One region of the Bacillus sp. 01N45 genome, then DNA from elsewhere that is predicted to be linked to it. Evidence: predicted binding sites of a transcription regulator. Region 1 holds the regulator's gene; each other region holds the start of a gene.
The links. Region 1 encodes LexA, which represses DNA repair genes until DNA is damaged. Its sites were predicted from a motif close to CGAACATATGTTCG; they were not measured.
Positions count from the first base shown of each region.

Region 1 (3,290 bases):
TTTCAAACGTATTTAAAAGAATCTACAGAGGGACCGCCTCGTAAATATTATCAACTAACTGAGCAAGGGGAAACGCAACTGAATTTGTTAGTAACGGAGTGGCGTGATTTTGCAAAAGGCGTACAAGAAATTATTGAAGGGGTGGAATGGGATGAGTAAAGAACAGTTTCTTAAAGAATTATCAAGTCATCTTAGAAAGTTACCGGAAGAAGAGAGGAAAGATATTTTATTTGATTATGAAGAGCATTTTCAGTTTGGAATAGAAGAAGGAAAAACTGAATCGGAAATAATAAAGGGCCTTGGCTCTCCGAAAGTAATTGCAAAAGACTTACTTGCTTTGTATCGCTTTGACGAAATGAACAAGGACCCATCAACTACCAATATAACAAGGGCTGTTATGGCAGCGATTGGACTTAGTTTGTTTAATTTTATTATTGTGTTAGGCCCGTTAGTTGCAATTATTGCTTTTATATTTTCCTTCTGGCTCGGTGGAATTGCTAGTGTAGTGACACCATTTTTCGTTATTGGAAAAGTATTTATGGGTACTTTTATATGGTTGGATTTATTCGTTAGTATAACGTTTGTTGGAGTAGGTTTGTTGTTATGTATTATCGCTTATTATAGTACGAAGTGGTTTAAAAAGTTATGCGTACGTTATGTAATATGGAACTTCAAAATGATAAAAGGGGAGTAGATGATGAAGAAAATATTGTTAGTAGCTATCGCTTGTATCATTATTGGAGTAATAGGGATTTCACAAACATATGAAAAAGCAGTGCAAACTGCAGAAGAAGGAAATAAAGAAGACGTAATTAAAAACGAAACACTAAAAAATATAGAAGTTAAGTTAGATGCTGGGGATATTGTTGTCCAAAAATCTCCCGACTCTTCTTTTTATGTAAAGCAATCAGGAGATGTACGTAAACACGAGGTTCGTATTGCCGAAGATGGTGACACATTAAAAATTATTGGGGAAAGAGAAAAAGGTGCTTCATTTGATTTTTCTTTTTACGATTTTAGATTTCAAACGTCTACAATAACTCTCCTTGTGCCTGAACGTTCATACCAAGAGATAAAAATAAATTCATCAGCTGGACAAATAGAAATAAGTGATGTGAAAAGTGATTGTGTAAGTGTTGGGACACTCGCTGGAGAAGTAGATTTGAAAAATGTCACAGCAAAAAGTGTGGAAGGATCTTCAAAAGCTGGTGAGGTGAGCTTTAAGAAGGTAATAGGAAAAGTAACTGCGAAGTCGGCTAGCGGGGAAGTGCATATTATGGATCATGATCCTAAATATGATGTAGAGGCAAGTTCAACCGCTGGGGATGTAGATATTACTTTATTAGAAAAACCACAAGATGCAGTTATAACTGGGCAAAGTGCTGCTGGCGAAGTAATGATTTTTAATGAAGAAAATAAAAATATAACAATTGGCAATGGTAGTAAAAAGATTAGTGGTAAAACAGCTGCTGGCGATGTGACGATTGAAACTCGTTCATAAGAAATAAAATGTATGAAAATCTATCAAAATACAAAAAAAGAAGATAATTACCGTATATAAATAAGGTAATTATCTTCTTTTATTATTCTTAATGTAAATCACGATATACGCCAATTACTTTTCCAATAACTGACACTTGTTTTAAAATGATAGGTTCTAATGAAGAGTTTTCCGGTTGTAGACGGAAATGGTCTTTTTCTTTATAGAAACGTTTTACAGTTGCTTCGTTATCTTCTGTTAAAGCGACTACAATTTCACCGTTGTATGCAGACTGTTGTTGGCGAACAACAACTAAATCTCCATCGAAAATACCAGCTTCAATCATACTATCTCCGGAAATACGTAACATAAATACTTGGTCTGCTCCAGCAACAATGCTAGCTGGAAGTGGGAAATGATCTTCTACACTTTCAACTGCTGTAATAGGTAATCCAGCAGTAACTTTTCCGACAATTGGAACTTGAATAACAGATTGTGTCTCTGTATCCATTCGGTTGTCACCTAAAATTTCAATTGCTCGTGGTTTTGTTGGATCGCGTCGAATATATCCTTTTTCTTCTAGTCGTGATAAATGTCCGTGCACTGTAGAACTAGAAGCGAGGCCGACTGCTTGACCGATTTCACGTACGGAAGGTGGATATCCTTTTTCTTGTACTTTTAGCTTAATAAAGTCGAGAATGTCTTGCTGGCGTTTCGTTAACTTTTCCATGTTTTCTAACACCTCGTTTTCTTTCATTTTTCTTATTAATAAGTATAACATGCGAAAAAACATTCTACAAACATAAGTTCGAACGAAAGACGAATTTATGATACACTATAAGGAAAATATAGTGAGAAAGAAGGGTTCAATATGAATGCAATTATTTATGCACGTGTGAGCACAACAAAAGAAGAACAGGAAACATCATTATTGCGTCAAAAAGATGAATTATTGCATTTAGCTGAGCGCTATCAAATGAATGTTGTAAAGGTGATTGAGGAGCAGGCTAGTGGTTATACAATTGAACGTGATGGCATATTAGAAGTGCTAGATACAATTCGCGATGAACAAGTTGATGTACTTCTCATACAAGATGAAACGCGCCTTGGTAGAGGGAATGCAAAGATTGCATTAATGCACTGTTTACATAAAGAGGGAATAAAAGTATATACGCATACGCATAATGGAGAATTAGAACTCTCTGACTCTGATTCGATGGTACTAGATATAATTGGGATTGTTGAAGAGTATCAAAGAAAGATCCACAATTTAAAAATTAAACGTGGCATGCAAAGAGCGGTAGAGAAAGGATTTCGTCCAGAGAATAATTTGAAAAATCGTCATTTAAGTATAGGACGTGAGAAAAAAGAAGTGCCAATTGAGGAAATTGTACGTTTACGCCGGAATGAATTAACTTTTGAAGAAATTGCAGCAACACTTCGTGGTTTTGGTCATGATGTTTCAAAAGCAACTGTACATCGAAGATATGTAGAATATACAAAGCAATTGCTTGATAAAGAGGACTAACTATTGTATGATAATAATCAGTTTTGAGTAAAAGGGGGATTCGAGATGCAAAGTCACGAACTCATTGAACGCATTAACTTCTTAGCGAAAAAAGCAAAAGCTGAAGGTTTAACTGAAGAAGAACAACGTGAGCGCCAATCGCTACGTGAACAATATTTAAAAGGATTTCGTCAAAATATGTTAAACGAACTTAAAGGAATTAAAGTTGTTAACGAAGAAGGTACTGATGTTACACCGGCGAAATTAAAAGCTTTAAAAAAGCAAGATAATGCAAAATTAAAC
Region 1 covers NZ_JBFTQW010000004.1:460,812-464,101, reverse strand. The annotation lists gene AC1DMU_RS12835 (PadR family transcriptional regulator) at 1-159, shown strand, start outside; gene AC1DMU_RS12830 (DUF1700 domain-containing protein) at 152-694, shown strand; gene AC1DMU_RS12825 (DUF4097 family beta strand repeat-containing protein) at 695-1,501, shown strand; gene lexA (transcriptional repressor LexA) at 1,590-2,210, opposite strand; gene AC1DMU_RS12815 (YneB family resolvase-like protein) at 2,352-3,008, shown strand; gene AC1DMU_RS12810 (DUF896 domain-containing protein) at 3,054-3,290, shown strand, end outside.

Region 2 (3,290 bases), on a different contig from region 1:
ACTGGAAAACCAGCAAGCTGAAACACCATATCTGCTTCACCATTTTGATGAGGATTTACCATAAGTCCTTGTTTTTGTTCATTGGAACTTACTGTAAACACATGACGATCTGTAGATGAAGCGTGAAAAACTGGTAATGAAGCTATTTCTGATTGTTGCCCTTCAAAAACAACAAGTTGCTTCGGGGATGAAATAAACGTCCGAAGCGGTTTAAAACACCCAATAAAAACTAAAGAAACAAGGAGACAAAGACCTATTATTTTGCGAAATCTTTCTAATCTCAATTTGTTCACTCTCCTCGCTCCTACCCCACATTCAGCCTCTTGGCTTCACTTTTTAATCTCTCCTTGCAGTGCTTTATTTATAACCGGAAGAATTAAGAAATCATTATTTGAGAAAAAAAGCTATCCATTACTGGATAGCCTCTGCTGTCTGTTTAAAATGATGCGCTTGCGTAAGTAATTCTTTCGCATGTTCTGTCGTTAAATCTGTAATTTCCACACCAGAAATCATTCGAGCTATTTCTGTTACTTTATCCTCCATAGTTAAAACGGTAACTGATGTAATTGTCCGATCATTCGCTACTTGTTTTCGAATAAATAAATGTGAATCCGCCATTGAAGCTACTTGAGGTAAGTGCGTAATACAAAGTACTTGCGAGTTTACTGATACTCGATAAATTTTTTCCGCAATAGCCTGTGCAACCCGACCACTTACACCAGTATCCACTTCATCAAAAATAACAGATGCAACACCTTGATGCTTAGAAAAAATGCTTTTTAAAGCTAAAATAATACGAGATAACTCTCCGCCAGAAGCGACCTTTGAAAGTGGTTTTAGCGGCTCACCTGGATTTGTTGAAATATAAAATTCCACATGATCGTAGCCATCCGCCGTAAGTCTTACCGGGGCACCCTCAACAAGAGGCTCTTCAGCATTTCCTTCTCTCTTCATGATTCTCACTTCAAATTTTGTTTTCTCCATATATAATTCTTTTAATTCCTGATGAATGGCATTTGTAAGATGCTCTGCAAGCTCATGACGCATATTACTTAACGACGTTGCTTCTTGCAGAATAACACTTTCTAATTCCTTTAATTGCTTCTTCGTCGTTTCAATATGAACGTCTTTATTTTCAATCGTAAAAATTTCTTGTTCAATTTTATCAGCATACGCTAAAATCTCTTCTACAGTATTTCCATATTTTCTCTTTAGCATACGAATTTCATTTAAACGCGTTTCAATTTCGTCTAAACGCTTCGGATCATATTCCATCATATCGAGCTTTTCTCTAAGTTGATATGCAACTTCTTCTAATAAGTAGTAGCTATTTGCAATTGAATCATGATTTTCTTGATAAACTTCATCTAAATGTGTAATACTCTCCATTTGTCCCATTGCGCTTCGTACATTATCTAACCCTTGTCCGTCAGCGCTTAATGAGCGATATGCATCGCCTAATGCTTTGTAAATTTTTTCGAAATTAGAAATTTGCAATCGTTCTTCAGTTAATTCAATTTCTTCATCCATCTTTAAATCCGCCTTACTGATTTCTTCATGCTGGAATTGAATTAAATCTAAGCGATGCGCCATTTGTTGTTCATTTTCACTTAACGATTTTAACTGTTTTTTTAATTTCTCATAGTCAGCGTATACATTTTGATATATACCCAATTGTTTAACAATGCGATCTCCATCAAAATGATCAAGCATAAACATATGACGCTCTTCATTCATTAAATCTTGTGTTTCGTGCTGCCCATGAATATCAACAAGTGTTTTTCCAATTTCCTTTAATATACTAAGGGTGACCAGTTTCCCATTTACACGACATACACTTTTTCCGTTTGCAGCGATATCACGCTTCAAAATAATCATGCCGTCTTCTATTTCTATATCCAACTCTTCTGCCTTTTCAATACACGGATGCTTATCATCTTCTACATAAAATAGCCCTTCTATCTCAGCTTTTTCTGTTCCGTATCGAACAAATTCCGCTGAACCACGGCCACCTACAAGTAAACTAATCGCATCAATAATAATCGATTTTCCGGCCCCTGTTTCACCACTTAAAACCGTTAACCCTTTTTGAAAAGAAATATTTAATGCCTCAATAATAGCAAAGTTTCTAATCGATAATTCCGATAACAATGCCCCATTCACCTCGTTATAAACTAATCCCCTATTAAGGGCTTTTCTCAGTTCTTCATTCAAATAGTCAAACTATATGTTTGTATGTATAAATTACTTTTCTAACCGCTCCATTGTACCAAACATTCGTTTTACGGGTCAATCCACCTATTTTCTAATTTTATTCAAAGAAAATATTATATTACAATTAAGAATTCACATTTTTAACCAATAAAAAAATCCTGTTCACTTTCCACTTTACAGAGGAAAGCAAACAAGATTTTTTTTTACAACATATTTAAGAAACGATCAGAGACAACACCTGTATCTTCAGGTGTACGGCAAATAATTAAGCAAGTATCATCACCACAGATGGTTCCGATGATCTCATCCCACTCTAAATGATCAATAAGTGCTCCAAGTGAATGAGCGTTACCAGGCAATGTTTTTAGCACAAGCATATGTCCTGCCGTGTCTAATTTTACAAATGAATCCACTAGATTGCGTTTTAATTTTTGTAACGGGTTAAATCGTTGATCTGCTGGCAAGCTATATTTATAGCGCCCATCATGTAATGGCACTTTCACTAAGTGCAGTTCTTTAATATCGCGCGATACTGTTGCTTGCGTTACATTAAATCCCTCATTACGTAAAATATCAACTAATTCATCTTGTGTTTCAATTTCTTTGTTCGCAATAATTTCCCTGATTTTAATATGGCGCTGACCTTTATTCATACATTTGCACCTCACACTATCTCTTACCATAGTTTAAACATTGGTATACTTCACTTATTTATGTTAACTTATTATTCGTTGCTTGTACACAATTGTTTTTACAATCATTATACAATTACAACAAAAAGAGGAACAACATATGTTATTCCCCTTTTCCTTTTTGTTTTAGGATATCATGCGCCTCTGTAACTACTTGCTCAACAGAAACTGGAGAATGATTTTCGCCATTCTCACGTTCACCATGCCATTTCAGATGAATTAAAAATTCAATATTACCATCCCCGCCGGTAATTGGTGAGAATGTTAAACCTTCTACGTCGTATCCTTCTTTTATAGCAAAGTCGACAATCATTTCTACGACAGCCTCATGTACTTTTCGATCACGAACGATACCTTTTTTCCCAACTTGCTCTCTTCCAGCTT
Region 2 covers NZ_JBFTQW010000001.1:464,701-467,990, forward strand. The annotation lists gene spoIVB (SpoIVB peptidase) at 1-293, opposite strand, end outside; gene recN (DNA repair protein RecN) at 412-2,151, opposite strand; gene argR (arginine repressor ArgR) at 2,418-2,867, opposite strand; gene AC1DMU_RS02400 (TlyA family RNA methyltransferase) at 3,010-3,290, opposite strand, start outside.
Region 2: a site for LexA is predicted at 2,271-2,284, ahead of recN (DNA repair protein RecN). Genes of this name have one in related genera too.

Region 3 (3,290 bases), on a different contig from region 1:
TGTACTACTCATGATTTCACCTCCCCTTGCTATGAATGAAAAAAGACTGTCGGCATGTACATTGAATACCAACATACAGCAAAGACCGTCGTCCCGCTTTTTTAAGGGACTTTCTTCATTTCACAATTAAAATGTCATATTATTATTTCGGCAAGATTTAAGTCTTACTCCGAATATTACTTCTCTTCTTGAGAAGAGTGTTTCGTATATAAGAAAAAATATACATTCTCATTGTATCTATCGCAATTTTCATTGTCAAGCGTTGTCTACTTTTACTTTCTTTACCTTCAGCTCTAATTCATATATGAATTTAAAAAGAAGACAGCATATTATCCTGGAAAACCTTAGTGAATTCCAGTTTATGCATACAAAACATGCATATATCCCTCTTTATACATAGCCTTTTAGGCAGATTAAATATTTTATCTCCAACGATATACAACGCTTTCATAATAATTAAAAATAAAAGACACGGAACCGTGTCTTTTATTTTTTAATCTTGAAGATTTGAATCTTCCGTTTCTTCAGCGCCAGAGTCTTCACCAATTCCGTGATGGTCACGAACAAAGAAGGCAATTTCCTCTCTTAAATCCGTATTCTCTTTTAAGAATTGCTTCGAATTTTCACGACCTTGCCCTAAACGCTCTTCATTATAAGAGTACCAAGCACCACTCTTTTGAACGATATCAAGTTCAGAAGCCATATCTAAGATTTCACCTTCTCTTGAAATACCTTCTCCGTACATAATATCAACTTCAGCAACACGGAATGGTGGTGCCACTTTATTTTTAACTACTTTTACTTTTGTTTTATTACCAACGATGTCGTTACCTTGCTTTAATTGCTCCGCACGACGCACTTCAAGACGAACTGTTGAATAGAATTTCAACGCACGACCACCTGGAGTTGTTTCTGGGTTCCCGAACATAACCCCAACTTTTTCACGAATTTGGTTAATAAAGATTGCGATTGTTTTTGATTTATTGATTGCACCTGACAGCTTACGAAGTGCTTGAGACATTAAACGAGCTTGTAGACCTACGTGTGAGTCACCCATGTCTCCTTCAATCTCAGCTTTCGGTACAAGAGCTGCTACAGAGTCAATTACGATAATATCAACTGCGCCACTTCGTACAAGTGCTTCTGCGATTTCTAGTCCTTGCTCCCCTGTATCAGGTTGTGATAATAGTAATTCATCTATGTTAACGCCTAATTTTTGTGCATATACAGGATCCATTGCATGCTCCGCATCAATAAACGCTGCTTGTCCACCTTGACGCTGTACTTCCGCGATTGCGTGTAATGAAACTGTTGTTTTACCTGAACTTTCTGGTCCATAAATTTCGATAATACGGCCACGTGGGTATCCGCCTACCCCTAATGCCACATCAAGTGCTAAAGAACCACTTGAAATTGTAGAAATTCTACGCTCCGCTTGTTCTCCTAATTTCATAATTGAACCTTTACCGAATTGCTTCTCTATTTGTTTTAACGCCATATCTAACGCCGCTTGACGATCACTCATTCAAAATTCCTCCTTAACTCAATTGCTAATCTTATTATACCTATTTTCAATTCAATTTGCCAACAAAATCGAACATTTATTCGATTTTTTTATTTTCCATTAAATAAAAATGAGTTTAACCATAAAAAAAGCTAGAAGAAACTTATATCTCTTCTAGCTTTTTATATAAATGATAAAATCCATATTTCACCGAACGTTCCCTAATTTGTTGACGACTTCCACTTAAAATAAGAGGAAAGACTACAGTTGGTTCATCCTTAATCGCCAATCCAACGAATACTGTTCCCGGCTCTTTATGTTCTGAAGCATCCGGTCCTGCTACCCCAGTGAAACTAATTCCGATATCCGCTTTTAATAAGCCCTTAACATTTTCAGCAAGATAACGAGCACATTCTTTACTAACTGCACCATCAGTAGACAACACTTCCGCAGGTACATGTAAAACATGTTGCTTCACATCATTATGATAACATATGATACCGCCTTTAAATACTGAAGACACACCAGCACTTTCTGTTACTTGATTGCCAAAGAGACCACCGGTTAAACTTTCTGCACACGCTAAAGTTAATCCTTTTTTCTTCAATAACTCTATCGCCTTATCATGCAGAAACTCTTGATCATACCCGTAGAAAAATTTTCCTACTCTTTCTAAAATCAAATCTTCCATATGCTGAATGCGTTTCGCAGCTTCATCAGCATTTTGATGTTTGGCAGTTAAACGTAGTGTCACTTCTCCATCATTCGCAAGGGGGGCGATTGTCGGGTTCGTTTGTCCATCAATTAAATCTTGAACTTTCACTTCTAATTGAGATTCCCCAATCCCGAAAAAGCGAAGCACACGAGAATAAATGTTTTCTCCTGTTGTAAAGTTACGTAAAAAAGGCTCTACATAACTTATATACATCGGCTTCATCTCTTTCGGTGGTCCTGGTAATAAAATATAAACTTTCCTGTTCTTATTTAGCCCCATACCAGGTGCCATGCCGTGATCATTCGCAAATACAGTTGCTCCATTCAAAACGAGCGCTTGCTTTTTATTATTCTCTGTGAACTCGCGACCTGTACGCTTAAAGTACTCGCTTATCGATGCTAATGCCTTTTCATCATATACAAGCTCTTCACCCAACCTAGAAGATATCGTTTCTTTCGTCAAATCATCTTTTGTCGGGCCTAATCCACCTGTGAAAATAAGTATGTCAGCACGTTCTTCCGCAACTTCAATCGCCTGCTGTAATCGCTTGTTATTATCTCCAACTACAGTATGGTAGTACACATTAATTCCGATTGAAGCTAACTTTTCAGATAAAAACTGGGCATTTGTATTTGCAATTTGTCCAAGTAATAATTCAGTTCCAACCGCAATAATTTCAGCATTCATCCCAATTCCCCCATAAACTTCTATTTTGAGTTTACAAAAGCAGCTCTATTTTTCCAGAAATAATCCCACCCTGAAATAACAGTAAAGATTAATGCAATCCATATGAAAATATCAGCAACTGGGATATGGATTAAATTTAAAGGTACATCGTGTAATAAATACGCCGCAATTGCAATAATTTGTGTCCACGTCTTAATTTTCCCTAACTGATTTGCTGCCACTACTTCTCCTGTTCCAGCAAGTACAAGGCGTAAACCAGTTACTGCAAACTCACGGCTGATAATTACAATAACGATCCAAGCAGGTACGTATTGCATCTCAACTAATGTAATAAGCGCTGCTGAAACAAGTAATTTATCAGCTAACGGGTCAAGAAACTTCCCT
Region 3 covers NZ_JBFTQW010000001.1:78,273-81,562, forward strand. The annotation lists gene rny (ribonuclease Y) at 1-12, opposite strand, end outside; gene recA (recombinase RecA) at 494-1,525, opposite strand; gene cinA (competence/damage-inducible protein CinA) at 1,668-2,906, opposite strand; gene pgsA (CDP-diacylglycerol--glycerol-3-phosphate 3-phosphatidyltransferase) at 2,927-3,290, opposite strand, start outside.
Region 3: a site for LexA is predicted at 1,595-1,608, ahead of recA (recombinase RecA). Genes of this name have one in related genera too.